2 regions of the Bacillus sp. J14TS2 genome follow, and region 2 is predicted to be linked to the other one. Evidence: a T-box and tRNA genes for the amino acid it is inferred to sense, from the RefSeq annotation. Region 2 holds a T-box; the other holds one or more tRNA genes.

Region 1 (15,734 bases), on a different contig from region 2:
CAGGAAAAAGAAGTAGCCGCGTTTTTAGAAAAAGAATTACCAGGTATTCCATTATCGCTTTCAAGTGAAATTGGTTCAATTGGATTAATCGAACGCGAAAATGCGACAATTTTGAATGCGGCTTTGATGAACACAATTAAACATGTTACAACAGGCTTTCAACAAGCATTAGAGGAGCAAGGGATCGAGGCGCGAATTTATTTAGGACAAAATGATGGTACCTTAATGACGCATGAATTTGCTCAAAAATATCCAATTTTCACGATTGCTTGTGGACCGACAAACTCAATTCGTGGGGCGGCTCACCTTTCACAAGAACCCAATGCGATTGTCGTCGATATTGGCGGGACAACAACGGATATTGGTGTGCTAAGTAATAGCTTTCCAAGGCAAACTTCGCTAGCCGTAGAAGTCGGAGGAGTACGCACCAATTACCGGATGCCGGATATTTATTCAATCGGCTTAGGTGGTGGTACCCGTGTTCATTTACAGGACGGAACTTGGAAAATCGGACCAGATAGTGTCGGTCATCAATTAACAGAAAAAGCGATTGTCTTTGGCGGCCAGGAATTAACGGCTACAGATGTAGCGATTGGTGCAGGTATGATGACGATTGTCGGGACAAACAGTGATCAGCTTGCCTCCTATCCGATTGACAATATTTATCCTGCCCTTGTCGAAATGGTCGAAAAGGCGATCGATCGAATGAAAACAAGTGCAGAAGCTTTGCCAGTGGTCCTAGTTGGCGGTGGTGCCTCCTTAATGCCCAAGGACTTACAAGGCGCTAGTCAAGTCATTCGCCCAGCCCATGCTGGTGTCGCCAATGCGATTGGGGCGGCTTTGGGAGATATCAGCGGCACCGTTGAACGGATTTATCCGTTAGACAATCAATCCCATCAAGAAGCAATTGAAGAAGCCAAGGCTGAAGCAATCCAAACCGCAATTGCAGCAGGAGCCAATCCAGATCAAGTCGATATCATCCAATTAGAAGACTTTCCCCTTGCCTATCTGCCTGGCAACGCGATCCTCGTGCGAGTGAAAGCGGCGGGACCTTTGAAGCTATAAAGAAATTGAGCTTAAGATCAATTGAGCCATGTTGATCTTAAGCTCTTATTTTGGTTTGCATGCGTGGCTTTCTTAGATATTGCGCTCCTTCTTCCTGCATTGCGCTTCTCTAGCCGATCTCAATAACTCTTATTTATGATGAACAATAAACTTCGGTTCATAATCACTAATCACTTCAAATACCCCATCATTATATAAAAATAAATGATGTTCAACATCCGGAAAGTCGTCACTCCCCATATATCTCAGTTGATCAAACCACTCAATGAAATCAGAGTTTTCCATCTTATAAAAGCAGGCCGCTGCCGGATCGATGTTATTTTCATCTTCAGCTTCGACTACAAGGTTGGTTAAATCTGTCCTGGGTATTTCGCCTGCATACCGAAATGACCAGACAAAATCATTCATATTCGACATTTGATCGTAAATAATATCAACCGCGTTCCCATGAATATCTATTAATTTTAAATAAAGACCATGATCTGTATAGTTAAAATGGGCATTGGTCATTTGTCCATTTGCTAAATGTTTAACTGGTTGCCAAGCTATTAATTTTCGCTGATCCATTTTGTCCCCTACTTTCATTGTAAATATGTCTAGCTTATTCAATTTTGTCCTTCTAGCTCCTTCAAAACAATTTCACCGCGTTCTTGTAACCATCTTACAAATTCAGGCGGGGTTAGGCCTGACTCGTAAAAATCATCAGAAACCCTTCCATGCCATGGTTCTCCAGCGGCCTCAAGAGAGTGCTCAACCTGAAAGCGATTAGCAGATCGCTTTTGAGGTGTACTATCAAACAAAGATTCAATATGAATATCTTGATAGGCAGGTGCCCCTTCACCAAAAACAGCATGAATCTCTTCGTTAACAAGAGGTGAGGCATTCCCCTCGATTGAAAATTTAGTTTGATATTCATCGGATAAAAGGAAATCAATGACACGGAATGCTTCCTCAATCCGTTCACTCGTATTGGTAATCCCAATAACTTCACCACTTGATGTCGGACCAATTCCAGGCATATTATCCCAGCTTGGATATGTCACAATATCCCATTCAAAAGGAGCGTCTGTATACGTCAACGTGCTATCATAAGTTGCATGCATGGCGAGAACCCCTTCCATAAATGCATCATTCAGATCACTAGGGCGTTCTGGATAATTCCCTTGAATATTAAATAATTTCTCCATAAGATCCAAGGTCTTACGGAAGGCTGGTTCCTTATCATACTGTGGATCCCCATTCTCATTCTGGTGATCCACACCATGTTGAGTATAAGCTGAATGAAAGTGAACATGCAAACCATGATATTGAATTCCATCCTTTTCCTGTGTAACTTTTGCTGCTAAATCCGCCACTTCATCCCAGGTCATATGATCCTTAGGATAGTCAACGCCAAATAAGTCAAAAATATCTTTGTTAAAATAAAGAGCACTAAGCCCTCGTTTTAATGGAAGAGCACCTAGGATATTCGAATCAGCGCCAAGAAACTCATTACTTCGGCTTCGCAGTTCATCAACAATATTTGGCTCAATGCGGGAAAGATCAAAACCAACTGTTTCAAACATCTCGCTTAAATCATAAGCCAAATCTTTTTGAAACATAGCGGTTGTGCTCCCTGGGCTTCCTGTCACCCAGAGATCAGGGATATGGTTAGAAGCAATCATTTCCTCTAACTGTTCCGTATTTCCTGAATGTGCCTCCACTTGAGTTATTTCAATATGGTCAAACTGTTTTTCAACAGGCGCTTTAAAGCGTTCAATAAAAGCTTCTTCTGTTCCTGACCATGCCATTGTTAGCTCTACCGTTTCTTTTTCTTCTGAGTGATTCGTATTTTCAGCACAACCGACACTAATCAGGAGAGAAAAAAGAACACAACACCCCAACATATACCTTTTTAAAAAATCCTCCATCCGATCAATCCTTCCTGAAATTAATTTAAAGTTAAGTATAAAAGGATGATCACAAGTGCTCTACACATTATTTGCCCAGATATCTAAATGTTCATATTTTTTGCGCTAGTTAAAAATACAGCCACACAAAATCTTGCGAAACAAAACAAACTCAAATTTTCCCTTTATGTGTTAAACTATTGTCAAACTAACTTTTTGGAAAGAAGAAATTGCCTATGTTAAAATCAATCTTTTTACATCTTATTCGGTTTTATCGCAAATTTATTTCTCCCTTAAAGCCGCCCACCTGCCGTTTTTATCCTACTTGCTCGCAATATGGATTAGAAGCGATCCAGCGGTTTGGTGCGCTTCGTGGTGGCTGGCTCACCATCAAACGAATTGTAAAATGTCATCCCTTTCACCCAGGCGGAATCGATCCTGTTCCTAAAAAAATTGAAAAGTTGAAGCACCAGCCTAATGATTAAAATAACAGGTTTGATGATGTCCTTTTTAAAAATTTTTATATTGCAAATAAGAACCATTCCTAATTTGAGGTATCTCTGATAAAACAAAATCTGGAAGCACTAGAAAAAGCTTTATATGGAAAACGGACATGGTTTACCTACTCCTCGTCAACACTAAAAAGGTATTCACGAAATCTAACGAGGAGTGGTACAAATGGCAGAAGACGTTCTATGTGAAGTGCAAAATTGTCATTATTGGAAAGCTGGAAATCAATGTGGGGCTGATCGTATCTATGTTGTCAGTCAGCATGGTAAAAATGCAACATCCGAAGAAGAAACTGATTGTCAGACGTTTAAGAAGAAATAAACCTCCGCAAACTCAAAACCCGAGCTTTGACTGCTCGGGTTTTTATTCGATGATTTCTGTATGTAGACGCGCTTCCTCCAGCCGCCGTTCGTTTAATGAAAAGCCAATTCCGGGAAGAGTGGGAACGGTAATTTTCCCTTTCTTCATCTCAATGGGCGGATCAATAAGATCTTCTTGCCAATAATGGGTAGATGGGGATAGATCCCCCGGCAGGGTGAAGCCTGGAAGTGAAGCGAGGGCTAAGTTATGGGCTTTCGAAATACCAAATTCGATCATGCCGCCACACCAGACTTGGAGCTGGTTTTCTTGGCAAAGATCATGCATTTGCTTAGCATTTGCCAGTCCCCCAACACGCCCTACTTTGATATTGATGATTTGGCAGCTTCCCAATTGAATTGCACTTCTGGCATCATGAACATCGGTGATGCTTTCATCTAAGCAAATCGGTGTTTTGATTTGTTTTTGCAAAATGGCATGTTCAACGAGATCTGTTGGTCCAAGAGGTTGCTCAATCATAAGCAAGCCAAATTCGTCCAATGCACGAAGACGGTCGACATCAGCCAGAGTATAGGCGGAATTGGCATCCGCCATCAAAGGTAGATCTGGGAATTCCCTTCTGATCGCCTTGATAAATTTGCTATCATTAGCAGGACTAATTTTTAATTTGATGCGTTCAAATCCTTGTTCCGAAAAGCGCTCAATCTGTTTCAAAGCTTCCGTTACATCTTGTGTTGCCACAACCGCTCCGGCCAGCACTTCGTTGCGTGTCCCGCCAAGTATCGCAGCAAGAGACTGACCTTGTCGTTTGGCATACAAATCCCATAACGCTGTTTCAACACCACCTTTGGCCATTGGATTCCCCCTTATACTGGAGAATTCACGCGTAAACTCAGAGGGGTGAGCGAATTTTTTTTGCAAAATCACAGGTAAAATAAAATCTTTTTGCATATGATATGCGGTCTTCACTGTTTCTTCTGTATACCACGGTGAGGAAAAAGCAACTGTTTCTCCGTATCCAACTTCGCCCGCGCGATCCCATAATTCAATTAGGATTGCTTCCCGCTCGCGCACGATCCCTAAATGAGTGGAAAATGGCTTTTTTAAAGGCATCGACACAATCGAGATCCGGGCCTTCACAATATCGATCATGAATGTTTCCCCTCTTCTAGATAGTCTAGTAGCTTGCGGCGCAATAATTTATTAGAGGCATTCCGTGGTAAAGTTTCAACTGGAATGATTTTTTTAGGTACTTTATATGCCGCCAGCTGAGTGCGACAAAATTGGATAATCTCCGTCTCTGACACAGACTTTCGCATAACGACAAAAGCAAAGGGTACTTGTCCCCATTTTTGATCTTCCGCACCTGTAACACCTGCTTCAACGATCGCCTCATGTCCCAGTAACACTTCCTCGATTTCTGCCGGATAAATATTTTCTCCCCCTGAAATAATTAAATCCGAACGACGATCCAACACATATAAAAATCCTTCTTCATCCAGATAGCCGATATCTCCTGTTTTAAACCAGCCCTGTTCAAAAGCCGTTTGATTGGCTTCAGGACGAGCTAGATATCCACTTGTAATATTCGGACCCTTTAATTGAATCTCTCCTAGTTGCTTTGGCACAGCTTCTTCGTTATGTTCATTCATAATTCGGATTTGGGCTGGGAAAAGCGCCTTTCCTGCTGAACCTAATTTTTCAAACGCATCTTCCGGGCTTAGTGTCGCAATTTGCGAGGATGTCTCCGTCATACCATATGTTTGAAAAACCGGGATCCCTTTATTAACACATTTTTCTAAAAGCGGTAAGGGCGCCGGTCCTCCACCAAGTAACATACAGCGAAAATGCGGATGATAATTTTTCGCTCCTAAACCATCAAGCATGCGATTCATCATGGCAGATACAACAGACATAATCGTCACTTGACCGGATTGGAGTAAAGTATTGACTTTTTCCTCATCAAATTGTTCCAGCAAATAAACTGGCATCCCATAAATGATACTTCTCATTAAAATTGAAAGACCACTAATATGAAAAAGAGGGACCACGCAAAGCCAGGAATCTTCTTCATGCAGCCCTAAATTAAGAGAAGAACCAATCGCACTCCACCAATGATTGCCATAAGTTTGCTGTACGCCTTTGGGCTTGCCTGTCGTACCTGAGGTATACATAATGGAGCAAGTTGCCGCCAGGTCGTATTCATCTCTTATTTCCAACGGCTGATCGGGGAATTTTTCGTATTGAGTCGTTGTATAAATTCGCAGTTGGAGGTTTTCACCACGGAGTTCATTCGCTATTTCTACAAATGTGTCATCACAAAAAAGAAGTTCTACTTGACTATCTTGCAATTGAAATCCTAATTCTCCAGAAGTTAAACGAGGGTTTAAAAAAACCGTTTCGATCCTAAGTTGTTGAAGGGCATGAATGAGCCACACCATTTTCGGATGATTTTTCATTAAAATTGCGGCCCGTTGGTCTTGTTTTTTTAGACATGAAGCTAGCTTCTTTTGCAAATTCTGGGCAATCTCTTTCATTTCTTGAAAAGTCCATACTTGGTCTTCATATACTAATGCAGGTTTATTCGGACTTATATGACTTCGCTGCAAAAGCCAATTGGGGATCCTCTCTCCCATTCATTTCACTCACTTTCTGTAAAATTTTCATGCTTCCTAAGAAAAGCGCAAGCACCTTGATGTAAGAAGAAAGGCTATATTCGTGCCGTCCTTCGCTTCGTCTGCACTAGGACATCCTATCCTGTATGTCGTAATGCCAATGGACTCTCTCCTGCGAGCCTCAAGCTGACGGCACCTGGAGCTGGACACAACTGCATAGCCTTAAAGCAATCTTAAGAAAAATTTTATAAAAAGACTTGGTGGCATGCCACCAAGTCACCCATAACGATATTAAGGAAAACGCGGGAATTGATCAAAGTCTGGTTTACGTTTTTCTTTGAAGGCATCACGGCCTTCTTTTGCTTCATCTGTTGTGTAATAAAGCAATGTAGCGTCTCCAGCCAGTTGTTGGAGCCCTGCTAGACCGTCGGTGTCAGCATTGAATGCTGCTTTTAGGAAGCGCAAGGCTGTTGGGCTTTTTTCGAGCATTTCTTCACACCATTTCACCGTTTCCGCCTCTAATTGGTCGAGTGGCACAACTGTGTTGACTAAGCCCATATCTAACGCTTCTTGTGCATTATATTGACGGCAGAGAAACCAAATTTCTTTCGCTTTCTTATGCCCGACAATCCGAGCTAAATAGCCTGATCCGTATCCGGCATCAAAGCTACCTACATTTGGTCCAGTTTGCCCAAACACAGCATTATCAGCGGCAATTGTTAGATCGCAGACAACATGAAGCACATGTCCGCCACCGATCGCATATCCGGCAACCATAGCAATGACTGGTTTTGGAATGACACGAATAAGTCTTTGTAGATCAAGGACGTTCAAGCGTGGGATATTGTCTCCACCGACATAACCACCATGGCCTCGTACCTTCTGATCTCCACCTGAACAAAAAGCTTTCTCTCCTGCCCCTGTTAAAATAATCACGCCAACTTCTTTGTCATCACGAGCATAGGCAAAAGCATCCATTAGCTCTGTTACAGTTTCCGGCCTGAATGCATTATGTACATGAGGTCGATTGATTGTAATTTTGGCAATGCCATTATATGTTTCATATAAAATATCTTCATACTCTTTTTTTCTAGTCCATTGAATCGACATAATCTGACTCCTTTCATAATTGGGATAAAAACTCCCTTACTATTGTATCAAATCTTTTCGGAACCTCCACATGAATTGCATGGCCCATATTTGGCACCTTTATTATTTTTGCATTGGACATAAATTTCGCCATATCCTTTGCAATCCGGCAAAATTTCTCATCCCGCTCTCCACAGATCAATTGCACTGGCATCCTTACAGCATTTAAATAAGGCCACCAGGAAGGCTGTTGTCCTGTGCCCATCCCTCGCAAGCTGCCAGCAAGTCCAACTGGATTTTGCTGAAGTCTTTGCTTGCGAATTTCTTCTTGACGGGTTGCAGGCAGATGTTTCTGTGTAGCGAACAAAGGAATATCCTGCCAATAATCGACAAATTCCTTCATCCCTTTTTCTTCAATCATCTGTGCCAACCGCTCATCTTGTTGGATTCTCGCTTCCCGCTCTTCTGCTGACTCTAAACCAGGCGATGCACTTTCGAGTATCAAGCTTTTCACTTTTTCAGGAAAGAGAATCGCAAAGCTTAAAGCTAATCTCCCTCCCATTGAATAGCCGAGCACATGGACTTTTTCAAGCTTTAATTTTTCTAAAATAGCTGCCAGATCATTCGCCAACTGCTTAATTTCATAACGAGGAGGATCAGCAGGTATGCTAGCTTTTCCATGCCCTAATAAATCAAGCGAAAAAAGCGTATAATCGTCTTGCATCGATTGCACAAAATCTGTCCATGTCGAATGATCGCCTGTAAATCCATGTAAAAGTAAAAGAGGAGGTCCACTTCCCTGGATCGTATAAAAATAATCTACACCATTCACATGAATCTTCATTTTTCTACACCATGTAAGTAAGTTGTTATTTCCCGGGAAACTTGATCCCACATATTCCGATGAGATGTTAGGTTTTTCGCCCTATCTGTCGGAATTTCAATCACATTTAAGCCTTTATAGCTTGCTGCTGATTGAATAGCATTTGAGAACTGTGCCCAATCTGTAATCTTTTCATATTTTCCGTTGTACAGTTGCATAGCATGCTTAAAATCCAATCCTGTCGGTGTTCCGAATACAGCTTCGAAATGCTGCTTCGAGTCTGCCTGTGGCAAATAGGAGAATATCCCTCCCCCATCATTATTTACCAAAATTATCGTCATATTTAATTCATATAATTTTGCCGCTAATAATCCGTTCATATCATGGAAAAAGGATAAATCGCCGATTAATAAAAATAAAGGTTGTTGATAGATAGAAGCCCCTAAAGCTGTGGAAACAACCCCGTCAATCCCATTCGCACCACGATTGGCCATGACGTTAATGCCTTGATTGTTTTTATGAAAAAATGTGTCTACATCGCGAATCGGCATACTATTGCCAACAAAAATCGTGCTTTCTTTTGGTAAAAGTGGAAAGAGCTCATAAAAGACTTTCCCTTCTTCTAAATCCTGTTCTTGAGACATATGGTTTTCGATTGCTTTTTTCGCTAATTGATCTAGCTGTTGCCATTGCCTTAACCATTCATCAGCTTTATTTTCTTTTACAAGATTCGTCAATTGCTGACAAAATGCGGTCTCATCCATTTGAATCATCTTGGTACCCAGATGATAAGGATCTCGCCAGCCTGCCTGGCCGTCGACAACATAATGCGGAATCCCACGCTGTTTTTTCATAAAGAGTGAAAGTGGTTTGGATACCGGCATCGCGCCAAATCGCAAAATAAAATCTGGTTGGAATTGCTGAAGCACACTTTCTGTTTTGAGAATGGCGTCATAACTGTCGATGACTAGCGCCTTGTCCACTCGAAGCTGAGACAAAGGATCTGCTAGAATCGGAAAAGCTAATTTTTCAGCCAATTGGATGATCGCATTTGCAAAATTGGGTTGATCCATCTGCCCACAAATAATCAAGCCATTTTGATAATGAGTAAGGTCTTCTGCCATTCGCTCAAGCATCGACTGTGGTAATGTGAATTCCCCTGCAATAATTTCACATTCCGTTTGCTCCTCTGTGAATGGATAGGGATCAAGAGCTGGAAGCAATGGCTCACGAAGCGGCACATTGACATGTACAGGACCTGAAACAGAGCTTATACATTCTTTTACAGCGCGATGAGCAACCATTTTGGCATAGGTTAGCTGTTCTGCACTATTTTCAGGTAATGCCATCTCCACGAACCATTTCACATGGTCGCCATATAAAGCAAGCTGATTAATCGCCTGCGGTGCCCCTACATCTCGTAACTCATGAGGCCGGTCTGCCGTTAATACAATCAAAGGCACTCGAGATAAGTTCGCTTCAGCGACTGCTGGAAAGTAATTGGCTGCCGCTGTCCCTGATGTACATAATAGAACGACAGGCGATTTCGAAGCTTTTGCAAGACCGAGCGCAAAGAATCCTGCAGACCGCTCATCAATATTGATATATGTGTTAATCTTTTGGTGCTCTACCATTAACAAAGCAAGCGGTGTTGAGCGAGAACCAGGACTTATGACTACATCTTTGACACCCGTTTGCACAAGTCCGGTGATAAAAGCGGCTAAATACTCGGTCAAAGCTTGTTGATGTAATTTCATAGGCTCTCCTTCCCAAAAGCACGCAACATTGGTTGGAATTTAATCCGCGTTTCAACGAGTTCTTTCTCAGCATTGGAATCAGCAACTATTCCACACCCCGCATATAAATAGGCGGAGCTCCCTTTTGCAAGCCCTGAACGGATCCCAACGATAAATTCCCCGTTTCCTTGGTAGTCTGTCCACCCGATCGGACTCGCATAAAAACCACGATCCATGTTTTCCTTGTCACGGATTATGTTCATCGCTGATCTTGTCGGCACCCCGCCCATGGCAGGGGTTGGATGAAGAGATTGCACCATTTCCAGAATAGAACAATCTCGTTTCGACCTACCTTTTACAGGGGTATATAAATGTTGGATATACGGCGTTTTTAATAAGATCGGTTCCTTAGGTACGAGCATTTCTTCACAAAATGGGCGTAAGGCATCTTCAATCATCGATACAACTAACTCATGTTCGAAAAGGTTTTTCGGATCCTGTAATAAGCTGTCTCCTAAACGTTTATCTACCTGTTTATTTTCTCCACGAGCCGTCGAGCCCGCTAAACAAGTTGATAGAACTTGCTGATCCATTTTTTCAATCAACCGTTCCGGCGAAGCACCAAGAAAACAGCTATCCCCAGCTTCCATCGAAAATACATAACTATTCGGTTGCTGGGATAATAGCTGGTCGATAATGGGCTCTGATCGCAAAGGCTCCGTAAAATCAAGCTGCAATTTTCTAGCCAATACAACCTTTTGCATATCAGTGGTTTGTAATGTATTGACGACCTCTTCCACACTTTTCAGCCATCCCTCTATATCATATTCCTTTTGGGCTAATCGTTCTGGAATACTAAGGGACTCACTCTTCATTTTCTTTACCCATTGTTTTACTCGTTCTCCACCCTCTAGATTCATTGAGTCGAATTGATTAATCGTTAGGAAATAGTGTTCCTGTGAACAAGTGATCATGATTTCAGGTAAATAAAAGAGGGCATGCCCAAAGTCTTCCCATTCACTAGCCGGCATTTGCTGGGAATCAAAGGAAAAGCCGCCAAATAATAAGGGGCCAGTTCCTGCTACATCATAGTTATTTTCAATCTGCGCTTCTTGTATCAGCTTGTCCCATTGCTGCTGAATCTCCGCAAATCTGCTCTCAGGGGATTTACTTGTAAGCGATAAAGCAACCCCTACTCCTACCATTTCACAGGTACCATCAGCGTTTTTCCAATAAAATCTTTGTCCTATTGAAGTAGGACGATGGGACTGATAAAAAACAAAAAGATCACATGGATCTATAGGTACTGTATAACTAAAAAGCTTGCCCCTCTTGATTGCAGTTGATTGTTCAAAGCGACTGGGGGATAATATTGTCTTCAAAGTCAATCTCTCCTAAAGCTACGTTCTAAAGTCTGTATACTTCTTTATTATATATGAAGTAGCACGTTAAATGTAGTGTTCACACTTAGGAAATCATTTCCCATGAATATTTACCCAGAAAGGATTGACACTTTGTGATACTTTTCATAAACTTTATAAGAGACTAAGAAGATATTGATCATAAAAGTGACGTCATGCGGGCATGGTGCACATGGCCATTAGGCCAACAGGACATTGGTCACAAAGGCATTGCAACAGGACGTCGCGGTTTTAGCCTTTGATCCTGATTATTTTATTATTTGTTCATTAGAGGAGAGACGTTTCTATGAAAGCTCAGACTAGTTCTGTTATACAAGCAGATAAGGGCTGGAGAATATGGTGGCAGCTTGCACGCCCTCATACCCTTACAGCAGCATTTGTCCCAGTATTGCTTGGAACTGCTATCGCAGGTAAAGATTATGCCATCCATATCCCTTTATTTTTAGCAATGATGATCGCAAGCCTGTTAATTCAAGCCGCGACCAATATGTTTAATGAATACTTTGATTATGTGCGAGGATTGGATCATGAGGAATCGGTTGGGATCGGTGGAGCGATTGTTCGAAATGGTGTGAAGCCCAAAACAGTTTTAAAATTAGCCTTTATGCTCTTTGGCATTGCCCTTCTACTCGGTGTCTATATTTCGCTAACCACCAGCTTATGGATTGCAGTGATCGGTTTTGTCTGTATGCTTGTCGGATATTTTTATACGGCTGGCCCTCATCCGATTGCCTACACACCCTTTGGAGAACTGATGTCAGGCTTTTTTATGGGATTTGTCATTATTCAAATCGCTTATTTCATCCAAACTGGGGCGATTTCTCAACAAAGTGTGCTCATTTCCATTCCGGTTTCCGTGCTTATTGGCAGTATTATGCTCTCCAATAATATTCGCGATTTAGATGGCGATAAAGAAAGTGGTCGTAAAACGATTGCGATTCTCATTGGAAGAAAAAATGCGATTAAATTATTAGCAACGATGTTTGCTTTTTCCTATGTATGGATTATTTTTATGACAATTTTTACGGATGCACCTTATTGGTTATTCGTTACCTTCATAAGTATTCCTAAAGCTGTACAAGCAGTAAAAGGCTTTATGGGAAAAACTGAACCATATGAAATGATGCCAGCAATGGTTGCTACAGCAAAAACAAACACGTTTTATGGACTCTTAATGTCCGTTGGTGTGATTCTTAGCTACTTTATCTAAACCTAGCTCTCCTTAAAGGAGGGCTTTTTTATCCCGAATTAACTGGCAGTAAGACCCCCATCAGGAATTCCAGGTGAAAACGAGAGTGATAAGTGGGGGACAACTGCCAGTAAATACCCGATTGGTTCAGGCCTGCAGGACGCAGGTCACAAAGGTGTTGGACGTACAGGACGTACTAGTGCGGGCGAAACGACAGGATGTCGTGCTTTGAGCCTGCCGCTTTGATCCTTAACATTCAGTGGGGGATGAAGTTTCACTTTATGTTTATCACCCTTTCTTTAGAGGAAAAGATAAGTAATCATAAAAGATCCTGATTAGCATTTTAAAAAGTGCTTATACTACTTTTGAAGACTTGAAAGGGATGTGCCATGATGATTACCAAAGAGCAGATGACGAATTTAAAAGCAGAGCTTTTACAACAGAAGCAACAACTTGAAATAACAGATGATGAAGATAGTTTTCGGAATCGCAGTGCTTACGAAAATATTGGCGAACTTTCTCTTTATGATAACCACCCAGCCGATGCGGGTACAGGTTTTTATGAAAGAGAAAAAGATATGGCTCTATCTGTACATGCTCAAGATGAGCTAGGAAAGGTTGAACATGCCCTACAAGCAATGGAGAAAGGGACATATGGGCAATGTGAAGTCTGCGGGAAAGAGATCCCTTATGAACGACTGGAGGCTCTTCCTTCCACAACCTATTGTATTGACCACTCGCCAGAACAAAAAGTGCCTGAGGATCGACCCGTTGAAGAAGAAATCTTAAAACCAGCCCATGACAATTCCTTTTCCAATCGATATAAAGGTCCAATAAAAGATTACGAAGACAGCTTCGAACAGGTCGCAAAATTCGGAACCTCAGAGACCCCATCAGATTTTGTCGGCGATTATGATGATTATAATAAGCTGTATGAAGACGAAAGCAAAGATGGAACCCAAGAGGAGTATGAGACCTTTAGCGTAACCGATATGAGTGGGAAGCATCGAAGTACCCTGCAAACAGAGGAAAAAGAAGAGTATGAAGAACAGCTGGACGACACCGGAATGGAGTCGCCATTGGGAGATATCCCTTATAAAGAAAAAGACAGCTATGTTGATGATGATCATTCGGATTAAGAGAACAATAAGTACTGGCTATTGGCGACAAGCAAACTAGCATCAGACAAGTCGTTTCTGAATCCATAAAAAAGATCACAACTCCTTTTGAAGTTGTGATCTTTTTTGAGATGACCCCTACGGGATTCGAACCCGTGTTACCGCCGTGAAAGGGCGGTGTCTTAACCGCTTGACCAAGGGGCCTTAAAAATATGTAATGGCGGAGAAGGAGGGATTTGAACCCTCGCGCCGCTTACGCGACCTATGCCCTTAGCAGGGGCACCTCTTCAGCCACTTGAGTACTTCCCCGTAAAAACATTTGTTAGAAAGCATTAGACAACTCCGCAGGTAGGATTCGAACCTACGACCGATCGGTTAACAGCCGATAGCTCTACCACTGAGCTACTGCGGAATAGTGGGCCTAAGTGGACTCGAACCACCGACCTCACGCTTATCAGGCGTGCGCTCTAACCAGCTGAGCTATAGGCCCTTCGTAAAAAATGGAGCGGGTGATGGGAATCGAACCCACGACAACAGCTTGGAAGGCTGTAGTTTTACCACTAAACTACACCCGCAGAAAATTTATAATGGGGCGACTAGTGGGAATCGAACCCACGAATGTCGGAGCCACAATCCGATGCGTTAACCACTTCGCCATAACCGCCATATCGCATCATTTAAAATGGTGGCTCAGGACGGAATCGAACCGCCGACACAAGGATTTTCAGTCCTTTGCTCTACCGACTGAGCTACTGAGCCTTAAGTTACGGTTTACGCTAAGCTTCGAAATTCTTTGTCAGCGTACTCTTTCACATCCACACGTACTAAGTACGTTTCGATGCTCTCTCGAACGCTTTCTCGATCTTCACGCTTATCCTAAACCTTTCATTTAACAATAAGTTTATGTAATACAAATGGCGGTCCGGACGGGACTCGAACCCGCGACCTCCTGCGTGACAGGCAGGCATTCTAACCAACTGAACTACCGGACCAAATTGCGGGGGCAGGATTTGAACCTGCGACCTTCGGGTTATGAGCCCGACGAGCTACCAGACTGCTCCACCCCGCGACGATTTTTAAAGTATATGGCGGAGGAAGAGGGATTCGAACCCCCGCGCGGTTTAACCCGCCTGTCGGTTTTCAAGACCGATCCCTTCAGCCAGACTTGGGTATTCCTCCAGGAATAAAAACATGGTGGACCTTGTAGGACTCGAACCTACGACCGGACGGTTATGAGCCGTCTGCTCTAACCAGCTGAGCTAAAGGTCCATTGTTGATAGCGGCGGAGGGGATCGAACCCCCGACCTCACGGGTATGAACCGTACGCTCTAGCCAGCTGAGCTACACCGCCACATTGATTAATTCACATTCATTGGTGGAGCCTAGCGGGATCGAACCGCTGACCTCCTGCGTGCAAGGCAGGCGCTCTCCCAGCTGAGCTAAGGCCCCATTAAAGAATAATCGGGAAGACAGGATTCGAACCTGCGACCCCTTGGTCCCAAACCAAGTGCTCTACCAAGCTGAGCTACTTCCCGTTTAATGTGAGAAATAGAATGTTGGACGTTATAAATTTGGTAAAACATTATTATTCCAAATTCTACTTTTAGAATTGGCGCGCCCGAGAGGAGTCGAACCCCTAACCTTTTGATCCGTAGTCAAACGCTCTATCCAATTGAGCTACGGGCGCTAAAAATGCCGAGGACCGGAATCGAACCGGTACGGTAGTCACCTACCGCAGGATTTTAAGTCCTGTGCGTCTGCCAGTTCCGCCACCCCGGCATAATCATAATCTGGAGCGGAAGACGGGATTCGAACCCGCGACCCCCACCTTGGCAAGGTGATGTTCTACCACTGAACTACTTCCGCAGATATGGGTGCTTACAAAATAATTTAAGTGCGGGTGAAGGGAGTCGAACCCCCACGCCTTGCGGCACTAGATCCTAAGTCTAGCGTGTCTGCCA
Region 2 (15,734 bases):
TCAGGTGCTTCTTCAACGCTGCCACCAATAGCAAAGTCAGAGACAATAAACAATTGTTTCATATTGCCATGCAGCTGTTCCAATAAAGCTTTTGTTTCCTCGTTGACATACAGCGTTACTTTTGCTGTCAATGATTTTCCAATCACTTTTTGATTACGCGCTTCTTCCAAAGCTTTCAATACATCATCACGTAATTTTAGGAACTCGCTCCAACGTGCTTCGATTTGCTCACTATCCTCGATTTCTTTACACTCAGGGATATCTGTTAGCTGCACACTTTCTTCTTCAACTCCTGGTATAAACGACCACGCTTCATCTGCTGTATGTGGCAAGATCGGAGATAGAAGCTTCACTAATGTTACAAGTGCTTGATACATTACGCTTTGCATCGCACGTCGTTCATAATGATCCTTTGCCTCAATATATAGAATATCTTTTGCAAAATCTAAATAAAACGAGCTCAAGTCTAACGTACAGAAATTATTCACTTCATGATAAATATTCATATACTCGAAGTTATCGTAGGAATCACGTACTTTTTTGATCAAATTATTTAAACGCACTATTAAAAATTGATCTACTTCTCTTAAGTTCTCATATGGAATCATATCTGTAGCTGGATCAAAATCAGCCAGATTCCCTAACAAGAAACGGAAAGTATTTCTGATTTTCCGATACACTTCGCTTACTTGCTTAATAATTGGATCTGAAATCCGTACATCTGCTTGATAATCAACTGAAGCAACCCAAAGTCTAACAATTTCAGCTCCGTATTGGTTCATTAGTTTAGAGGGAACAATGACATTCCCGATTGATTTACTCATTTTACGGCCTTCTCCATCATTAACAAAACCATGGCTAAGGACTCCTTTATAAGGCGCTTGCCCTGTCACTGCAACAGCAGTTGTTAAAGAGGAATTGAACCAACCACGATATTGATCCGAACCTTCCAAATATAAATCAGCTGGACGCTGTAGGTCACTACGTTCTTCTAGTACACCTTGATGGGACGATCCTGAGTCAAACCAAACATCCATAATATCTGTTTCTTTTGTAAATTGCCCATTTGGACTCCCCGGATGTGTAAAACCTTCTGGAAGTAAGTCCTTCGCTTCTTTTTCAAACCAAATATTAGAACCGTGTTCTCTGAATAGCTTGGCAATATGCTGAATGGTTTCATCTGTCATAACAGGTTCACCATCTTCTGCATAAAAGACGGGAATTGGAACTCCCCATACACGTTGTCTAGAAATGCACCAATCACCACGATCACGAATCATATTAAAGAGACGTGTTTCGCCCCATTTTGGTACCCATTGTACATTCTTTACAGCTTCCAATAATTCCTCTCTGAAATCTTTAATCGAGGCAAACCACTGAGAAGTTGCCCGGAAAATAATTGGTTTTTTCGTCCGCCAATCATGTGGATAAGAGTGAGTGATAAAGCTTAAATGCAACAAGGCACCGACTTCATTTAATTTATCTGTAATGGCTTTATTCGCTTTATCGTAAAATAAACCTTCAAACCCGGGTGCTTCTGCAGTCATGCAGCCTTTATCATCAACAGGGCAAAGCACATCAAGGCCATATTTCTGTCCAACATAGAAGTCATCTTCCCCATGACCAGGAGCTGTATGGACACAGCCAGTTCCTGATTCAATAGTAACATGCTCTCCCAAAATAATTGGTGATTCGCGATCATAGAAAGGATGCTTCGTCACAATATTCTCTAGCTGGGACCCTTTAAATGTTTGTAACAGCTCGACATTTTCCCATTCTAGAGTCGTTTGCACAGATTCTAATAGAGCTTGTGCAATCACATAGCTCTGATCTCCTACTTTGACAACCGCATAATCTAAATCTGGATGAACAGCGACAGCTAAATTAGCCGGGATCGTCCAAGGTGTTGTCGTCCAGATAATAAATTTCGTTCCTGCTTCAAGGACGTCCTTTCCGTCGGTCACTTCAAAGCTCACATAAATGGAAGGTGAACGTTTATCCTGGTATTCAATCTCCGCTTCAGCTAAGGCTGATTCACTGGATGGTGACCAATAAACAGGTTTTTTTCCTTTATAAATATAGCCCTTTTTCGCCATATCACCGAATACTAAAATTTGCTGTGCTTCGTATTCAGGCTTCAAGGTAATATAGGGATTATCCCAATCTCCTCGTACACCAAGACGCTTAAATTCAGTTCTTTGGTTATCGATTTGTTCTAATGCATATTTGGCACAAAGCTCCCGAAATTCTTTTAGTGACATTTCTTTTCGCTTAACACCTTTATTCGTAAGAGCCTGTTCAATAGGTAAGCCATGTGTATCCCAACCTGGCACATAAGGAGCGCAGTATCCACTCATTGATTTATAGCGAACAACAAAATCCTTCAAAATTTTATTCAAGGCATGCCCCATATGGAGGCTCCCATTTGCATATGGAGGACCATCATGCAGAATATATAATGGCCGATCTTTCGTCCGTTCTTGGACCTTTTTATAAATATCTTGTTCTTGCCAATCAGCTTGCATTGCTGGCTCTTTCTTAGGGAGGTTTCCTCTCATCGGAAACTCTGTTTTGGGCATTAATAACGTTTCTTTATATTCCATTGATAAATTTCCTCCTATTCTTAAACGTAAGTACAGTTCTCATATATAAAAAAATAGTCTTCTCATCCCTTGAAAGGGACGAGAAAACTATTTCCCGCGGTACCACCCGAATTAGCAATCAATAATTGCTCGCTCTTTCCGTATCGTGGAGGGCCGCTTCCATTTACTCGTCAAAGACTTTCAACGCAAGAACTCTAGGGTGATTTTCCATTTCTACTTTTTCTAGGCTTCCACCATCCCTAGTTCGCTAAGTAAAGAGATAGAAATGTACTCTCCCTGTCATTGTTTTATTATTCATTGCAATATTTTAATGATCCCATCATTATAGAGGATCTCTTAGCAATTCGTCAATATTCACTTTCAACTTCTTCTAATCCTTTTAATTCCGTTGTATCGACATCATATTCCATTAATTTATCCCAGTCATCATTATCAATTAAATCTAGCTGAGCCTCAATTAACATTTTAAATCTTGTTCGGAATACTTTAGACTGCTTTTTTAATTCTTCGATCTCTAAAGCAATCTTACGGGCTTTCGTCAAAGATTCATTCACAATTCTATCCGCATTTTTTTCTGCTTCACGTATAATCAATTTTGCTTCTTTTTGGGCATTTCCTTTCACTTCCTCTGCCGCTTCCTGCGCAACGACAATGGATTTGTGTAAGGTATCTTCAATAGTACTAAAATGTCCCAGACGTTCGTTCGTACCTGCTAATTTGTCTTCCAATTCTTTCTTATCGCGTAGGATAATCTCAAACTCTTTAATAATTTGATTAAGAAATGAATTCACTTCATCATCGTCATATCCGCGCATTTTTCGACCAAATTCTTTATTATGTATATCCACGGGCGTTAAAGCCATTGTGACGCCACCTCCACTAGATCTCCTGAATCGCTATTTATATTATACAAAGTTCGACGTAATTTAGCTACAATCCTTTTATTTTTTTAAAAGATTATTTTAAGACCCCTAATTTAACTCGTAGTTTATCCTTTTTTGTCGTCCCAAGGATTTCTAATAAAGTACATCTTCCTAATCCTCTTACCGAGATCACATCTCCTAAGGCACACTCGAAAGAAGTTTGATCAATAATTCCCCAATTTACCTTCGCTCTTCCTTGCTGAATCACAAGCTGTGCCTTGTTTCTAGAAATTTGAAAGGCAGTTGAGGTCAGTGTATCCAAACGAAGGGAACTCATTGACGTTTCCTTTTCTTTCCATTGTTCTTCTGAAGATAGAATTGCTGCCAAGTCTTGATTGCTGATTGATACTTTTGCTTTGCCGATTTGCTGCAAATGAACAAGAATATAATCCTCCATTGCAAGATCGCTTAAAAATTGGATTCGATCCTCGTGAATGATAATATCTCCAAATTTTTCACGCTTTATGCCCAATGACATAATAGAGCCTAGAATCATTCTATGATCTAATTGAACAAATTTCTTCGGGTAGTTCATTTCATATAAACCAATTTGAAAATCTTCTATCGTCGGCTGATAATATTCTGGAAAAAGCAGGGCCCTTTTTCTTTCAGATCGATCTGTACCGCCAAACAATTGGTACTTTATTTCATTTTGCACACCGACCATTGATCGTAAAATATATTGCTCACGTGGATCCAGAAAATCGGTTAATTTCGGTGCGTAGGTACGATCAACATCTTCTTGCCAAGCGATGACTTGATCAATAAATTCTTTCTCTTCAGGGCGAAAATGTTGATATACATCAGACATACTTTCCCACCTCCCTTAGAACCACACGGATAATGACATAACCCCTCTTGCTGCAAGATTTAGAACAAAAAAAGCAACTAAAGGAGAGATATCAATCATACCGATAGGCGGGATAAATCGCCGAAACGGTTCTAAATATGGTTCGCAGATCCGAGCCAAAAATTGTCCAATTGAGGTTTCCCGTGCGTTGGGAAACCAACTCATCAATATATATATAATGAGTGCCCATGAATAAATTGAAATAATTTGTGATAAAATCCCAAAAACAAAGTTCATGCTTTAATTCCACCTCGAGTCGTCAAAATCATGTTCATTTATTAGTTCTGAAATATTTCCTGAAACTTCTACGTTATCTGGGGTACATAAAAAGATGTCGTGCCCGACTCTTTGGATGTCACCACCTAAAGCATACACTGTTCCACTAAGGAAATCTACAATACGCAAAGCTTGGTCCCGGTGGATACGTTGTAGATTTACGATCACCGCTTTACGATTCACTAGATGATCCGCTACCTCTTGTGCTTCTGCGTAAACTCTCGGCTCAATTAAAATAACTTTAGAAGATTTTTTTGCGCTTTGTAAGCTCACAACGTTTTGCTTCCGATTTGCCGGTGTCTGTTGCTCTTCTTCAGGTGAGATGTCTTTTGTGTTTTCCTCTTCCACATATTCGTATTCATCTTCAAGCATAAAGAAATTCTTGAATTTCGATTTTATTCCCATCTATTGACATCCTCCTTCTCGTTATTCACCAACCAGAGCCGTACCAATCCTAATATAGGTGGCACCTTCCTCAATCGCAATTTCAAAGTCATTCGACATTCCCATTGACAGCTCTGTACATGGTGCGTAGGGAAGATCAAGCTGATGAATTTCCTCTTGTAATGCCTTTAAGTTCCGAAAACAATTGCGTATAACCGTTTCATCCTGTGTCAAAGGTGCCATCGTCATTAGGCCAATTGTTCGAATAGTAGGATATTTCTCTAATTCTTTAACAAAATCAATTGTAGCTTCTGGTTGAATACCATGTTTCGATTCTTCTTTAGACATATTAACTTGAATAAAGCAATTGATGGGTGAAGCGGCACGTTTATTTATTTCCTTTGCTAAGGAAAGCCTGTCCAAAGAATGAATATAGGACACTTTATCTAAAATATTCTTTACTTTTCGTGTCTGTAAACTTCCAATAAAATGCCATACTGGCCTGTTTCCCAATGTCTCCCATTTAGAAAGCAGGCCTTCATCCCGATTTTCTCCTAAATGCTCAATTCCTGCCGCTAATGCTTCAGCAGCCCTTTCATTTGAAACATATTTTGTGACGGCAATGATATTCACATCTTTAGGATCTCTCTCTACTCTAGAGCACGTTTGCGCTATTTTCTCTTCTATGATTGATAATTGATCTTTAACCTTCACAAATCAAAACTCCTATTGATATTCATGTTTTTCTTTATTAACATCCTCATCAAGCTTAAAAAGGGATATTTTTATATAGTGTACCATAAAAGCCCGCAGTAGAGAACCAAAACCGTAAGCAACTGTTCTAAGGTACTATTTTATAATTGTTAGCCATATGATCAATCTTACTTTGGCTTATCTAATTGTTGTTGAACATATTGGTGTCCTTGATGTCTTACGAGAATCACGTCTTCGCCAATTTTCACAATTTGGCTCCAAGGAATGATTACTTCTTCGTCTCTCCCTAAAAAACCTAAAAATCGTGTAGAATGACCAATGATGATTGTCTCAATTTTCCCCGTATCTAAGTTAATCTCTATATCTCCTACATGTCCAAGCCTACGTCCATCCGCAATATTGACCACATCTTTGACCTGAAATTCGGAAATCCTTACCATCTGGCTCCCCACCCTTTTATTAAAAGCTATTTCTATATATGTATGCTTGAGGTAATTAATTTATTGTAAGAAAAGCGCAACGCCTTTCTGACCAACATCCTATTGGCCTCCGACAAGCAAATGTTCTGAGACAAGAAAAGTCCGGTTTTGACTTTTCTTGTCTCAGGTTATTTCGTGGAACATCGGCTAAGAACGCCACGTCCGCATGTCTTCGCCGATGGACTCGCATCCTGCGAGCCTCTCGGGGGTAGGCGCTGGAGCTAGATCCAGCATTAGCCAAAATTTATTCTTTTATTGTAAATAAAAAGAGTCTAATTCCTTGGATGATATACCTAAGGAATTAGACTTCTTTTTCACAAAATATTTTTATTCATTTGTTTGATAGCGGCTTTTTCTAGCCGAGATACTTGAGCTTGAGAGATACCGATTTCTTCGGCCACTTCCATTTGTGTTTTCCCTTGAAAAAAGCGCTTGCGAATAATCATTTTTTCACGATCATTCAGTCTTTGTAGTCCATCATGAAGCGCTATTTCTTCAATCCAGGTACTGTCTTTATTTTTTTCATCACTTAGCTGATCCATTACGAATATGGGATCGCCCCCATCATTATAAATAGGTTCAAATAAGGACACAGGATCTTGAATGGCATCCATTGCAAAAACTACTTCTTCATGTGGGATGTCCAATTCTTTGGCAATTTCTGCAGCTGTCGGTTCACGAGAGGTTTTGGCCATTAATTTTTCACGTACATGTAAAGCCTTGTATGCAATGTCCCGGAGAGATCGCGAAACTCTGATAGGGTTATTATCCCTTAAATATCTGCGTATTTCTCCAATAATCATCGGCACTGCATATGTAGAAAATCGAACGTTTTGACCTAAATCAAAATTGTCGATTGACTTCATGAGTCCTATACAGCCAACTTGAAACAGATCATCCACATATTCCCCCCTGTTATTAAAACGTTGAATCACACTTAATACAAGACGCAAATTGCCATTCACTAATTTTTCTCGAGCTGACCTATCACCCTGCTGCATTTGCTTTAAAAGTTCCCGCATTTCTTCATTTTTTAGGACAGGGAGCTTCGAAGTATCCACACCGCATATTACTACTTTATTTCGCTTCAACTTTTTTCCCTCCTTGCAGGAGCTGATTACAAAATTCAGTATCTCCTCGGAAGGGAAATATATGCATCCCTATTTTTTCAAAAAAGTTTTAATCTGACTTAAATTCTTGTCAACTCTATCGTTATGCGTTCTTTTTTTATAAAAAAATTATTTTTCTTTTACTGCTTAAACCATTTTATTAAATTCTCTTCGCAGTCTTTTAATAATCCTTTTTTCGAGTCTTGAGATATAGGATTGCGATATTCCTAATTGGTCAGCTACATCCTTTTGAGTTTTTTCCATTCCTCCATTTAAGCCAAATCGCAGCTCCATAATTTGCTTTTCACGAGCAGAAAGCTTTTGTAAAGCAGTTAACAAAAGCTTCTTATCAACATTTGCTTCCAAATCTTTTGTGATGATGTCCTCTTCCGTTCCCATTACATCAGATAATAATAGTTCATTTCCATCCCAGTCTATATTTAAGGGCTCGTCAAACGAAACTTCTGATCTTGTTTTATTATTTCTGCGTAAATACATCAGAATTTCATTTTCAATACAGCGTGAAGCATATGTAGCCAATTTAATTTTTTTCTCTGGGTTAAATGTATTGACAGCTTTAATTAAGCCAATCGTACCAATACTAATTAGATCTTCAATATTAATCCCCGTGTTTTCGAATTTCCGTGCAATATAAACAACTAAGCGAAGGTTTCTTTCAATTAACATCGATCTTGCTGTTTTGTCACCATGAGGAAGTTTCTCGAGTAATACTTCTTCTTCATCTTTTGTTAAAGGAGGTGGTAGTGCTTCACTTCCGCCAATATAAAAAATCTCGTCTGTTTTCATTCCTAATTTCATTAAAAGTCGATACCAGTAATACTGAATACGTAACCGTAACCGCTTCATTCTTTTTCCTCCTTTTATACATTAAGATGCAGAATCCATTGCCAAGCTAGGGGCCATTTGTGGATGGAGAATACATTGAAATGTTCCATCACCTGATAATAGTTGAGACGTAAACACAAGTAGCACTTCTTTTTCTATCTCCCTCCCGCTCTCTTCTTGGATCACTACTTTTTCCGGCTTAAAGGCACATAATAGTTGATTATTTTTCCCTAAAGTTTTAGCAGGGATGAGTCTCATAATATGTGCCCAGTCTGTTGGCAATAAAGTAGAGGCAGTGTAAAGGTCATCTTGAGCATCTGCAATATTTTGCAATTCCTCAGGCAATTTGTCTTTGACAGATTCAATGGAAACGATCATAACAGGTTTTTTGGAGATAGGATCATATAATTGATTACCACTATCAATAAGTCCTTTAAGCTTTAATTCAATCCCATTCATTAAAATAAAAACATCATACAAGACATCATATTGAATGCTTGTCTTTGTTAAATGGCCAATTCTTTTTTTCGAAAAAAACCATGCAATTGGAAAAGCGACTGCTACAAAAAGCCAGCTAATCGGGTCACCATATCCTCTTACACTTTCTATTGCTACTGAATTTCTTAAATCCAAATGAAAGGATAAAAAATAGTGGGTGCCGATTAAAATACCGCCCATTAGAAAAGTTGCGAAATAAAAAGTAAATAAAGAAGCCACAAACGTTGATAATCTTTTATAGCCAAATGTTATTCCAATCATTACTATAGACAAACTCCACTTTATAAAAGGATGCATGGCCCATGTAGAGATTGGCGTAGCCGCCATCAAAATAATGAGAGAGCCTATTAAGCCTCCTATTATTATTTTAAAAGGGTGGATTTTTCTTTTTAAATAAATAGATGTAGCCCATAAAAGAAAACTGTCAATAATAAAGTTTAATAGCCATATAATATCAAGATAAACAACCAAATTGCCCTCCTCCCTCTTTCATATTCCACTTAAATATATCTTTCCTTGTCTTACATATATATTGAGTATAAAACACAAATATTCTAGATTGTGTCACATTCTGTAATGAAAAAGTCGGAAGTTTTCGCTTGTTTAGACGAAGTTTGTCAGAACAAAAGCGCAAGGCGCCCGTTTAGCGACGTACAAACTTTCATAGTAAGGATGAACAGCTAAAAACGCGCCGTCCTGGCGCAACGCTGTTCCGACCTACATCCTGTAGGCCTGAGATAAAGGATACACGGCGAAGAATGAGCCGATGTTGACTTACGCAAGCAGAAGCTGAAAGTTTGCTAGTCGCTGGACGCTGGCGCTAGATCCAAACAAACACTTGGCAAATTTTTACACTTTCTTAGCGACAAAAAAAACCAACCCGGGGGTTGGTTTTCACTTAAAATCTTTTAACGTCTTCTATTCCTATTTCTTAAAAATGTTGGGATATCTAATGTATCTTCAACAGATTGACCTGATTGAACTGGTTCACGTTGTTCTTCTTTTTTCACTTCTTGAGCAGGTGGCTTTTCTTGTTGACTCGCATTTGGTTTTGATTGTCCAAAAGATGGTCTCGTCTTTTTAGGTTGTTGTGCAGATACTTCATCAAAACCTGTAGCAATGACTGTGACAACAATCTCATCTTTGAGTTCCTCATTAATAACAGAACCGAAGATCATATTCACCTCTTGGTCTGAGGCGGAAGCGACAATATCAGCAGCTTCTTGAACCTCATATAAACTTAAGTTACTTCCTCCAGAGATGTTCATCAAGACACCTTGCGCACCATCAATGGATGTTTCAAGTAATGGAGATGAAATAGCTTTCTTCGCTGCTTCAGTCGCACGGTTTTCACCAGAAGCAACGCCAATTCCCATAAGCGCTGAACCTTTGTTTGTCATAATCGTTTTAACATCTGCAAAGTCCAAATTAATTAATCCAGGAACAGCGATCAAATCAGAGATCCCTTGAACCCCTTGACGCAGTACATTATCTGCTTCTCGGAATGCTTCAAGCATAGGTGTACTTTTATCCACAATTTCCAACAAACGATCGTTAGGAATGACAATTAAAGTGTCAACTGCCTCTTTCATTGTGCCGATTCCGCCACTCGCTTGGTTTGAACGTTTTCTACCCTCAAATGTAAATGGTCTTGTAACAACTCCAACAGTCAATGCACCCATATCTTTAGCGATTTTCGCAATCACAGGTGCAGCCCCTGTTCCAGTTCCTCCGCCCATACCAGCAGTGACAAAGACCATATCGGCGCCTTTAATAGCTTCCTCAATTTGTTCTTTGCTTTCCTCGGCAGCTTTTTTACCGACCTCTGGATTTGCTCCAGCACCTAGTCCTCTTGTAAGCTTGGCGCCTATTTGCATTTTTGTTTCAGCTTTTGATAGGTTGAGAGCTTGGGCGTCCGTGTTAACTGCGATAAATTCAACACCTTGAACATCATGTTCAATCATTCTATTTACCGCATTGTTCCCACCTCCACCAACTCCAACTACTTTAATGGTTGCTAAAGAATCTAAATTCGTATCGAAATCTAACATTGGCAAGTCCTCCTATTTTGTTTACTAGCTGAGGAAGTTCCAAAAGTCCGGTAAAAGTGACACTGCGAGATAAAGGATCTTCGACTAAGTACCGACACGTCCTGTGTCGAACGTCGAAGTCACCACGTCCTGTGGTAGCTCGTTGGCTTCCTTCTCCGCTGCTCAAAGGCATCGCCGCCTCGAACTTTTTGGTCCTTTTATCCTCCTTTTCGAACACTCATTTACTGGGATGCCTACTCGAAAAAGTTTCCAAAAAATTTCTTTACTTTTGCGGTAATTTTTTCATCCGAATTTTTTTCAGGTTTTTTCGTATGTGTCACTTTTGCAGGCTCTGTTTGCTCATATGATTCGGAAGTGGAACTAATATTTCTCCCTTCTAATCTAGCAGTCTTATAAGCGTGTTTAATTAGTCCAACAGCCGTAATATACTGTGGTTCGCGAACACCGATATAATCTGGGATCGCAATTCGAATCCTGTTTTGAAAGATTCCTTGTGCCAATTCCATAATACCCGGAACGTTGACAGCACCGCCTGTTAGAACAATGCCTCCAGGCAGATCTGAGGCACCCATTCTTACTAATTCACTTTGAACGAGTTCAAATATCTCTTGTACCCTTGCTTCAATTATATCAGACAACTCTAATTGATTAAATTGCTGATGTTGATCACTTCCAATAATCGGTACACTAAAGACCTCATCTTCAGATGCCTCATCATAGTATGCATGTCCATGCTTTTTCTTAATCTTTTCAGCATCTTCTGTCGTTGTTCTTAGTCCAATCGATAGATCCTTGGTAATATTATCTCCACCAATTGGAATCACCGTGGTTCCTTTTATGTAACCATGTTCAAACAACGCAATGGTCGTAGATCCACCACCCATGTCGATTAATGCTGTACCTAAATTTTGTTCATCCTTAGATAGCGCAGCTGAAGCCACAGCAAGTGGTTTAAGGACAATATCAACAATTTCTAAACCAGCTCTTTCAACACAGCGAAGAGTATTATGTAGATTTGTTTTGGAACCAGTCACAATAATGCCTTCCATTTCAAGTCTAACACCAATCATTCCTCTTGGATCTGTAATTTCATCCAGTCCATCTACAATAAATTGATGTGGAATGATATTAATAATTTCCCTTTCGGGTGGAATAGAAACTACTTCTGCTGCATCAATGACTCTCGCAACATCTTCATCTGTAATCTCTCTGTTTTCACTTGAAACAGCTACTACTCCATGACAGTGCTGTAGACCTACTTGGTTACCAGCAATACCAACAATCACTTGGCTAATTTGCATTCCAATCATTCTCTCAGCTTGTTCTACAGCCCGTCTGATCGAGTGAACCGTCTTGTCGATATCCACAATGGAACCTTTCCTAATCCCCTCGGAATTGGCGGTGCCTACTCCGATAATATTAAGGGAATGATTGGTCATTTCCCCAATAATCACCTTGACTGAGGATGTACCAATATCTAGACTGACATATATTTCGCTGTTGTTCATTTCCTGGCACCCCCTTGTTTCGTTCTTCCTCTATTATTCTCTTCTATTCTGTTCATGAATAATCAATCCTTGAGTATGCTTAATTAACTAATTCGTCACCTAAAAGAATTTTCCTGTTTCATCATACTATTTATTTCGAATTTTCTCTAGTATTACCCCACTTATTAAGCAAGATTCTTCGAATTACTGCTATATTTTGGAATAAACGAATTCCAAATGCAAATACTGCAGCTAAGTATAAGTCTACACCAAGGTGCACTCCTAGAAAAGCTAAACTTGCTGCGAGTAAAATATTAAAGAAAAAGCCGGAAACAAATACCCGATTATCATATAAATTTTGTAAATACGCGCGAATCCCACCAAATAAAGTGTCTAATGCCGCCAATACAGCGATGGACAAGTAATTTGCATATTCATCCGGGATTTGTATATCCGCTAAAAAACCTAGAAGTATCCCTATAAGGAGTCCGATGATGGGAAGCAACACATTATACATCTCCTTTTTCTTCCACAGGCTCCATATCCCTCGTTGTAATTGGATTAACATAGGCTGGCAATTCGATAGACCCTTTCGGATCTGATACATCGACCTGTAAATTATCTATAAAAAAATCATCTAAAACAGGAGATATTTGCATATGATTATATAGCTTCTCTGCTACTTCCATACTCTCCGTTAACACAAGGATTTGAAATGGAAGATCGTTGACTGAATGGGTCCCAACCTTCGTTTCTCCATTAATATCTCGAATCACCGTTGTGTTTATGTATCTCTCCCCATCAATAGCTATAGCTTTTGCTCCATACATATTTAACTCATTAATCAATCTTTGTAATACAGTAGGAGACGTTTGGGGTGGAGGCTGTCCAAGCAACATGCTTTCATCTATAGCCTTTACGCTGAGAATCAAACCTGGACCATCTATCTTCGTTAATCCTGCTTCCTTCTTTAACTCTGAAATAGTCTGTTTCAAGACATCTTCCTTATTATCTTGCAGTTCGGAAGAATAATCATGGATTTTTTTATCTTGAAGACGAATCTCTTGTAAAAGCCTTGCTTGCAAATCCATTTCATTATTAATTGCTTCGCGTAGCTCCCATGTATCCCGCGTATCTCGATTATCTGGTTTTTTTACTGTATTAAATTGCACAGCGACCATAAAACCAACAATGAACGTGATAAGTGTAAAATATATTCTCGTTTTACCCGCCATTATGATGTTTCTCCTAAAATTGGATCTAAAACAAGCTGTTTTTTCTTTTCAATTGTAAACATTATATCATCATTTACTAATTGATCTCGCACCCCACCCTTTAATGTTACAGCCGCTGTAAGGGTGTCCGTGTCTCCTATTGCAGTAATTTTAAAAGGTGCCGGGAAAGGATTCCCATCAACCGTAATAACGGGACCTGTACATACAATATAAGAATCAGATTTTAATCTTTGCCCATTTATGGCAATTGCAGAGGCTCCTGATACAAATAATTCATTCACTACCTTAAAGACGTGATGCTCATGAACAAGGTAATTGTTAGCATCTTCATCTTTTTTATATTCTCCATCCTCCAGTAAAATCTCGACTCCTGGCCCCTTCACTTTTACTTTTCCTAGATACATCCGGTATTTTTCCGCGTTGGCAGCTAATGTTTGATAATTTTCTTCTTCTTGAAATAATTCCCTCTCTATTTGCCTTACTCGATCTTGTTTACCATACAAGTCTTTTTGCAATTCTTGGTTCCGATCTTGAATGGAGATCAATTGATTTTGTAAATCCTTTTCCATCCTATATTGCCTATCTGTAATTTTCACATTTGCGTGCTTGTCTTTTTCTGTTTGACTATATGAAAAAGCTAAGATAAAGCCAAATATCAGAAATACAAAGGAAAATATGATATATTTACCTTTCCTCCTCCTCATTCATATCTTCCCCCTCTTTCTCATATGCTCTAAAAAATGATCCTACTTCAAAATCAATCACACCTTTAGTATCTGGATCTAATTGTCCAACAACTGAGGGGTAATGCGCCATTTTTTCCGCTAAAGTCGGAATAGTTGCATTTACTTCATTTCCATCATTCATATATAAATAAATATGATGCGGATCAGTTTTTTTAGGGTCATGTTGAATTTCAGAAATGGAATAGTATATTTCCGTCGGAATTTCTTTTAATTGGGCAATCAAGTCTTTTAATATCTCATCTTCTTTAAATTTAATCAAAATAGGGGCATTCATTAAAAGACGATTTTTCTCCTTCAATACCTGTCCATTCTCTAAAACTGGTTGAACGTGCTGATCATCATTCATTAGTAAAGCAAGACTTGCGTGTTCTTTTATATGTAGCTTAATTGTATTTGGAAATGCAATTTTAACATCTACATCCTTTACTTCCGGGAGTTTCTTTAGGTTATTCTTCACATTTTTTCTATTTATATTCCATAATTTCCCGTCAGTTTCTAGCCCAGATACGGATAAAATGTCCTCTTTAGAAGCGATTTTATTTCCTTGGATATCAATTTCTTTAATATGACTAAGAGGGGATTGGAAGTATACAACGACAACAATCAATAAAAAAAATACGGATAACAAGATGATTAATCTTCTGTTGGCTTTTTTTCTTCGATGTACTTTTATCTTCGGTATCCTATCCTCTAATGATAAAACCTTCCCTTTTGGCATAGGCATGCCCCCTTCCATCCTTATCTACTTCATAATGAGACACCTCGTCTCTCTTATTTACTGAGGTTGTTTAACTAATTGAAACATCAGATCAGATAAATGTTTAGATGCATCCCGTATGCCGAGTTTTCTAGATTGTTCTCCCATGATCTTTCTCTTTTCATCGTTTAGCATGATTGAATCTAATGAGTCTAAAAACTGTTTGCTTGATAATTCCCTCTCAAGTAGCATAATAGCAGCTCCATGTTCAACCAATGTTTGAGCATTTTTCTCTTGGTGATTATTCGTCACATATGGACTAGGAATGAGTATGGAAGGAAGACCGATAGCTGTAATTTCAGCTAAAGACGTAGCTCCCGCCCTTCCAACAACTCCATCAACGGATGATAGGACTGTTTGCATCTCATGAATAAACGGAACAATCGCGATATTAGAAAGTTTTCCTACCAGTTTTGCTTCTTCCATTACGTGGTCATAATGCACTTGCCCTGTCACATATATGACTTGATAGGGTCTTCTTGATAAAGAGCTTAATGATTTCACCACAGCATCATTAATCGGTCTTGCTCCTCTGCTGCCTCCTGTAATCAAGACCGTGGGAATCCCCTCTTTCAACCCAAGAGCTGCTAACGCCCCAGGTTTCCTTTTTCCAATAACCTCTGAAGCACGTGGATTCCCTGTTAAGATCGCCTTATCCTCAGGGAAAAATTCTTTTACTTCTTCAAAGCATACTGCAACCTTATCAACATATCGACTGAGAAATTTATTCGTTAGTCCAGGTACACTATTTTGTTCGTGAATAATCGTGGGAATTT

The links. The T-box of region 2 lies ahead of ileS (isoleucine--tRNA ligase). A T-box ahead of a tRNA ligase gene usually reads a tRNA of that ligase, here a tRNA-Ile.
Region 1: it has a tRNA-Ile gene. The T-box ahead of ileS (isoleucine--tRNA ligase) is inferred to sense a tRNA for this amino acid. The anticodon was not compared.

The regions. Positions count from the first base shown of each region.
Region 1 is NZ_BORE01000011.1:148,689-164,422, forward strand. Features, by position in the region: gene KI375_RS17635 (hydantoinase/oxoprolinase N-terminal domain-containing protein) at 1-1,065, shown strand, start outside; gene KI375_RS17640 (hypothetical protein) at 1,195-1,674, opposite strand; gene KI375_RS17645 (ABC transporter substrate-binding protein) at 1,671-2,975, opposite strand; gene yidD (membrane protein insertion efficiency factor YidD) at 3,191-3,439, shown strand; gene KI375_RS17655 (DUF1540 domain-containing protein) at 3,633-3,785, shown strand; gene menC (o-succinylbenzoate synthase) at 3,828-4,934, opposite strand; gene KI375_RS17665 (o-succinylbenzoate--CoA ligase) at 4,931-6,418, opposite strand; gene menB (1,4-dihydroxy-2-naphthoyl-CoA synthase) at 6,689-7,507, opposite strand; gene menH (2-succinyl-6-hydroxy-2,4-cyclohexadiene-1-carboxylate synthase) at 7,521-8,330, opposite strand; gene menD (2-succinyl-5-enolpyruvyl-6-hydroxy-3-cyclohexene-1-carboxylic-acid synthase) at 8,327-10,066, opposite strand; gene KI375_RS17685 (isochorismate synthase) at 10,063-11,427, opposite strand; gene KI375_RS17690 (1,4-dihydroxy-2-naphthoate polyprenyltransferase) at 11,753-12,676, shown strand; gene KI375_RS17695 (TraR/DksA C4-type zinc finger protein) at 13,048-13,794, shown strand; tRNA gene KI375_RS17700 (tRNA-Glu) at 13,906-13,977, opposite strand; tRNA gene KI375_RS17705 (tRNA-Ser) at 13,992-14,082, opposite strand; tRNA gene KI375_RS17710 (tRNA-Asn) at 14,114-14,185, opposite strand; tRNA gene KI375_RS17715 (tRNA-Ile) at 14,190-14,263, opposite strand; tRNA gene KI375_RS17720 (tRNA-Gly) at 14,275-14,348, opposite strand; tRNA gene KI375_RS17725 (tRNA-His) at 14,362-14,437, opposite strand; tRNA gene KI375_RS17730 (tRNA-Phe) at 14,457-14,532, opposite strand; tRNA gene KI375_RS17735 (tRNA-Asp) at 14,689-14,765, opposite strand; tRNA gene KI375_RS17740 (tRNA-Met) at 14,769-14,842, opposite strand; tRNA gene KI375_RS17745 (tRNA-Ser) at 14,860-14,952, opposite strand; tRNA gene KI375_RS17750 (tRNA-Ile) at 14,966-15,042, opposite strand; tRNA gene KI375_RS17755 (tRNA-Met) at 15,051-15,124, opposite strand; tRNA gene KI375_RS17760 (tRNA-Ala) at 15,147-15,222, opposite strand; tRNA gene KI375_RS17765 (tRNA-Pro) at 15,235-15,308, opposite strand; tRNA gene KI375_RS17770 (tRNA-Arg) at 15,384-15,460, opposite strand; tRNA gene KI375_RS17775 (tRNA-Leu) at 15,467-15,552, opposite strand; tRNA gene KI375_RS17780 (tRNA-Gly) at 15,565-15,639, opposite strand; tRNA gene KI375_RS17785 (tRNA-Leu) at 15,669-15,734, opposite strand, start outside.
Region 2 is NZ_BORE01000022.1:303-16,036, forward strand. Features, by position in the region: gene ileS (isoleucine--tRNA ligase) at 1-2,603, opposite strand, end outside; T-box leader at 2,675-2,895, opposite strand; gene KI375_RS23980 (DivIVA domain-containing protein) at 2,951-3,466, opposite strand; gene KI375_RS23985 (YlmH family RNA-binding protein) at 3,561-4,337, opposite strand; gene KI375_RS23990 (YggT family protein) at 4,353-4,613, opposite strand; gene KI375_RS23995 (cell division protein SepF) at 4,617-5,057, opposite strand; gene KI375_RS24000 (YggS family pyridoxal phosphate-dependent enzyme) at 5,079-5,750, opposite strand; gene KI375_RS24005 (YlmC/YmxH family sporulation protein) at 5,918-6,190, opposite strand; gene sigG (RNA polymerase sporulation sigma factor SigG) at 6,544-7,320, opposite strand; gene sigE (RNA polymerase sporulation sigma factor SigE) at 7,486-8,205, opposite strand; gene spoIIGA (sigma-E processing peptidase SpoIIGA) at 8,227-9,153, opposite strand; gene ftsZ (cell division protein FtsZ) at 9,591-10,733, opposite strand; gene ftsA (cell division protein FtsA) at 10,967-12,241, opposite strand; gene KI375_RS24035 (small basic family protein) at 12,372-12,728, opposite strand; gene KI375_RS24040 (DUF881 domain-containing protein) at 12,730-13,455, opposite strand; gene KI375_RS24045 (DUF881 domain-containing protein) at 13,455-14,159, opposite strand; gene KI375_RS24050 (cell division protein FtsQ/DivIB) at 14,140-14,919, opposite strand; gene murG (undecaprenyldiphospho-muramoylpentapeptide beta-N-acetylglucosaminyltransferase) at 14,977-15,734, opposite strand, start outside.